Regions from separate parts of the Blautia sp. BCRC 81119 genome, predicted to be linked through region 1. Evidence: riboswitches for the same ligand, from Rfam matches in the RefSeq annotation. Region 1 holds a riboswitch; the other holds the start of a gene.

Region 1 (2,469 bases):
GGAAACATTATATTTTACTATTTACGGAAAACTACCGGCTGCGGATCCAATAGCTGATCAGACATATACAGGAAATGAGATCACACCGGACATCGTGATACCCGGATTGAAAGCCGGCGAAGATTATTATATGTATTACGAGGATAATCAGTATCCGGGTGTGGCAACGGTAACCATTTATGGTACCGGTTATTATAAAGGTACTGCAACCATTCATTTCAAGATCATAAAAAAGACAGAAAAGTTTGTCAGCAATGTTAAGCTAAACAGAACCTCTTACACTTATACGGGAAAAACCATCCGGCCATCAGTAACCGTAACTGTAAATGGAAAGAAGATCGGTGCGAGTGCTTATAAGCTGTATTACAAAAATAATAAAAACTCCGGAATTGGAACTGTGCAGGTCAGAGGGACTGGAAAATACAGTCGTATCAACAAAACGATTACCTTTAAGATCCTGCCTCCAAAAACTCTGCTGACAGGACTGAAAAAAGCAAACAGATCCTTTATCGCAAGCTGGAAGAAAAATATACAGGCAACCGGCTATCAGATCCAGTATGCAGCAGACAGCAGATTTACAAAAGAAAGAAAAACGGTCACAGTTGGAAAACAGTCTGCGACCAGATATAAGATATCAGGACTGAAAAACAAAAAGACCTATTATGTCCGCATCCGGTCATATAAAAGAGTCGGAAAAAAGATTCTTTACAGTAGCTGGAGTACGGTAAAGAAAATCCGGGTTTGATCATAAATGAGCGGATCTCAGACCCATATAAATGGAGAACAATACTTCCGGGACAGAATTAAGCCTTGTAATTATAAAAAGAGCGCGTTATAATGAACTCATAAAAAAGGAAATTTCTTCGGGGCAGGGTGTGATTCCCTACCGGCGGTATAGTCCGCGACCCGCTTTGGCGGCTGATCTGGTGAAATTCCGGAACCGACAGTAAAGTCTGGATGAGAGAAGAACGCGCAGTATTTAAAGAACGTGCTCAGTGCCCCGGGAAGAAGCTCCCGGGGCTTTTTATGTGAAGAAATAGAAATTTTTTTCGCATAAAGATTTCTTGTGGAAATTTTCTTTGAATATTTCTGAAGAAGGAGAGAGAGTTATGAGTGAACAGATATTACAGAGAGGAAATGCCGTGGAAAGAAGCAGAACAAGAACCATCGCGCAGGTAGCCATGCTTGGTGCTGTGGCAGGAGTATTAATGAATCTTGAGTTTCCGATCCCGTTTCTTGCACCATCTTTTTATCAGCTTGATTTTTCCGAGGTACCGGTTATGGTAGGAACCTTCGCTATGGGACCTGTGGCAGGTATCCTGATCGAACTTGTGAAGATTCTCGTACATCTTGTGACTAAGGGGACCATGACTGCCGGTGTTGGTGATGTTGCCAATTTCCTGTTTGGATGTGCCTATGTGGTACCGGCCGGCCTGATCTACCGTTTCCGTCACAAAAAGAGCAGAGTACATGCAGTTGCAGGTATGGCAGCAGGAACAGTCCTGACAGCGATCCTTGCATGCTTTGTCAATGCCTTTGTATTGCTTCCGGCTTACGGTAAGGCGTTTGGAATGCCGATCGAGACCTTTATCCAGATGGGAAGCGCAGTACACAGCTCCGTAAACGGACTGCTTACCTTTGCACTGCTGATCATTGCTCCGTTTAATATCTTTAAATATGCACTGACATCTCTGATCGTATTTGTAATTTATAAGAAGATCCGTGTTGTACTGAAGGGTGACTGATCATAAGCAGCTGCCGGAGGATGAAGAAAAGATCAGAAATTGGTGGTTTCAGATAAATATCTGAGAATGTGAGAAATGCCATGTAATATATTGCCGATGGGCAGTAAATTACATGGCATTTTTTATGTTATAGGAAATTACTCCGTAATGTTCCCATAACATAAAAAAGCCCTCCGGGCAGGATCGCACTGCGACGGAGAGGAATAATGTCGCTGAAGCGACCCGTCGCAGGCGGAGAATCCTGCAAGCAGGATTCTTTCTTGTGTCAGGCGTTTTGTTCTGCAGCTTTCATGACTCCAAGCTCACGTCTGGCAAAAACAACGGCCAGCACAAATGCAGAGGTATCTGCAATTGGTCCTGCGTACATGACGCCATCGATTCCGAAGAAGACCGGGAAGATGACGATCAGCGGCAGCAGGAAGAGCACCTGCCTTGTGAGGGACATGATCACACCAAGCCGGGCTTTTCCAATGGAGGTAAAAAAGCCGGCGGACATAGGCTGGATCCCGTTGGCAAAGGTCATCAGCATGAAGATGCGGAGATATTTTTCTGCAAAATGAAAGTACAGGTCGCTGCCGTTTCCGAAGATGCCTACGATCTGATGCGGGAAGAACTGGAAGCAGATAAAAAATATGGTTGCGATCACAGTACATAAGGTTACGGAATAGCGGTATGTCTGGCGCACGCGGCTGTATTTTTCGGCGCCGTAGTTAAATCCCCAGAT
Region 2 (2,469 bases), on a different contig from region 1:
CTGTATATTTCAGTTCTACTGCTTCAGACGGGAATTCAACTCCGATACCTTCTACCGGTGTCTTCCCGGCCACACCACCAAACAGCTTTGGTGCCACAAAAGCCTGTACTTCCTTTACAATTCCGGCTCGCAGGGCACTGTCATTTAACGTACCGCCTCCCTCCAGGAGGATGCTGTCAATACCCCTGTTTCCAAGATCTGTCATCAACTTTTTAAGGTCTATCTGATCCTTTTCATCCGGACAGTAAATGGTCTCAACTCCCATGGTATGTAATATTTTTATTTTTTCTTCTGTATTTTTCTGATCTGCATAAGCCACGATCGTCCGGTACTTTTCCGCACTTTTTACGATCTGACTGTCCGGCGGGATCCTGAGCTTACTGTCGCACACAATCCTGACAGGACTTTTCCAGCCTTCTACCCGGACGTTCAACATCGGATCATCTGCAAGCACAGTTCCAATACCTGCCATGATCCCCATGTACTGATGCCGCATATGCTGTACTTCTTTTCTTGCCGCTTCTCCGGTGATCCATTTTGATGCTCCTGTCTTCGTTGCGATCTTCCCATCCAGTGTCATGGCATACTTCATCACCACGTATGGGGTTTTCGTAGTAATATAATGGAAAAAAACCGGATTCAGCTGATCACATTCTTCTCTCATAAAATCTTCAACTACTGTTACACCGGCTTCCCTTAACATCTGTACACCTTTTCCTGCCACTTTCGGATTCGGATCTCGGGAACCGATCACCACTTTTCTGATCTTCTGTTCAATGATCGCTTCCGTACATGGAGGTGTTTTTCCATGATGACAGCAAGGCTCCAGCGTAACATAAATCACCGCACCTTCTGCTGATTCTGTGAGGGAAGCAATTGCATTACGTTCCGCATGAAGTTCTCCATACTTTTTATGATAGCCTTCCCCGATGATCCTTCCGTCTTTTACGATCACTGCCCCTACCATCGGATTGGGATTCGTCCAGCCTTCTCCTTTTTTGGCCAGCTGAATCGCCCGAAGCATATATTCCTGATCCGTCATTTTTATTCCTTCTTTCTTATTCCTGTTCTTTGCCTGGTGCGCCGAGGCTTTTAGACCTGTGCAATCGGATTCACAGGCAAGTGAGTGGTATATTTATTTCGAAAACGATGTGCCAAATACAAAAAAAGCCTGCAGAAATATCTGCAGGGTGGAATTGATCTGTTACATATGATCAATAAATGAATGTCTGATTATTTCCTACATAAAAAGCTCTGAAATGGATCACCATCTCAGAGCTCTGATACTACATTCATTCATACAAAAATCAACTGTACTATCATCTTCTTCCATCCAGACTATACTGTCGGCCCCGGAATCTCACCGGATCATACCTTTCGGCTCGCGGGCTCTACCGCCGGTAGGGAATCACACCCTGCCCTGAAGATATCTTTTTGTTTATTTTAATACTTTATCTGTCATTTGTAAAGCGGAATTTTTATTTTACTCATTCCATGCGGAATATTATCATTGAACGGTAACGAAACTAATCACTAATCCGCATACTATACTCATCTTTTTTTGTATATAACCAATTCAGGATTTTCACCGTCTTTCTCATATGTACATATCATAATAAAATCCATATTTGCCAGAATACCGAAGTATCTGTCCCCTCCGAATTCAGATTCCATTTGATTTCCCAGATAAGTTTTCTGGTCATCCAGAAATTTCACTTTTTGTCCATTTGGCAGTGCATATTCCAGATTTACATATTTACCTACAAGTGCATTCAGTCTGTCTACCCTTGGAAGTCCATCTATATGTAAATCATTTATTTCATTTATCAATTGCATTTTAAACTCTTCAAACTGCCCATTGTCACTAAGTTCATCATACCTTTTCCAGTAATCTAACTTTGGAAGCATTTCTTTCAGATAAGTGCGTGCCTGTTCTTCGGTAAAGCTTTCATTTACCATATTCTTTACACAAACATCAATCAATTCATCCATATCATTATATGTGTATGTTCCATCTGCATAGCACCACTTACAATACTCCTCATTTAATGTGCCATCCTTATCACGTCCCAATATGGAATCATCATCAATTGGCATCCCGCAGCACTGACAGATCAGCTTTCTGGGTTCTCCCAAAAGCGTATTGATCGATACATCAAATTCTTTCGATAAGAGCTTAAGTGTATCAGTATTCGGAACGGTATCTCCATTTTCCCAGCGTGATACAGCCTGTCTCGTTACCATGATTTTATCTGCCAGCTCGTCCTGTGACATTCCTCTTTCCGTTCTAAGTTTTAAGATTACATTTTTTGTTTCCATAGCCGTCACCTCCATTATCCTATTATAAAGATAGATCCATGTTCTGAAAAGCAACTTCCTGTTACTATAGTCTATCCATATTTTATAATGTAGTATATGAAGTGGATAATATAAGAAAAACCCTTGAAAATACTGGATTTTCAAGGGTTT

What was found. Region 1 has a riboswitch for FMN ahead of DMI82_RS16435 (ECF transporter S component). Riboswitches for the same ligand answer to the same signal wherever they lie in the genome.
Region 2: it holds a riboswitch for FMN, as region 1 does, so the genes downstream of both, ribD (bifunctional diaminohydroxyphosphoribosylaminopyrimidine deaminase/5-amino-6-(5-phosphoribosylamino)uracil reductase RibD) here and DMI82_RS16435 (ECF transporter S component) in region 1, are expected to answer to the same signal.

What each region holds. Positions count from the first base shown of each region.
Region 1 is NZ_QJHD01000031.1:2,816-5,284, reverse strand. Features, by position in the region: gene DMI82_RS16440 (fibronectin type III domain-containing protein) at 1-745, shown strand, start outside; FMN riboswitch at 856-973, shown strand; gene DMI82_RS16435 (ECF transporter S component) at 1,110-1,745, shown strand; gene DMI82_RS16430 (MATE family efflux transporter) at 2,011-2,469, opposite strand, start outside.
Region 2 is NZ_QJHD01000003.1:193,297-195,765, reverse strand. Features, by position in the region: gene ribD (bifunctional diaminohydroxyphosphoribosylaminopyrimidine deaminase/5-amino-6-(5-phosphoribosylamino)uracil reductase RibD) at 1-1,042, opposite strand, end outside; FMN riboswitch at 1,318-1,432, opposite strand; gene DMI82_RS03030 (zinc ribbon domain-containing protein) at 1,552-2,319, opposite strand.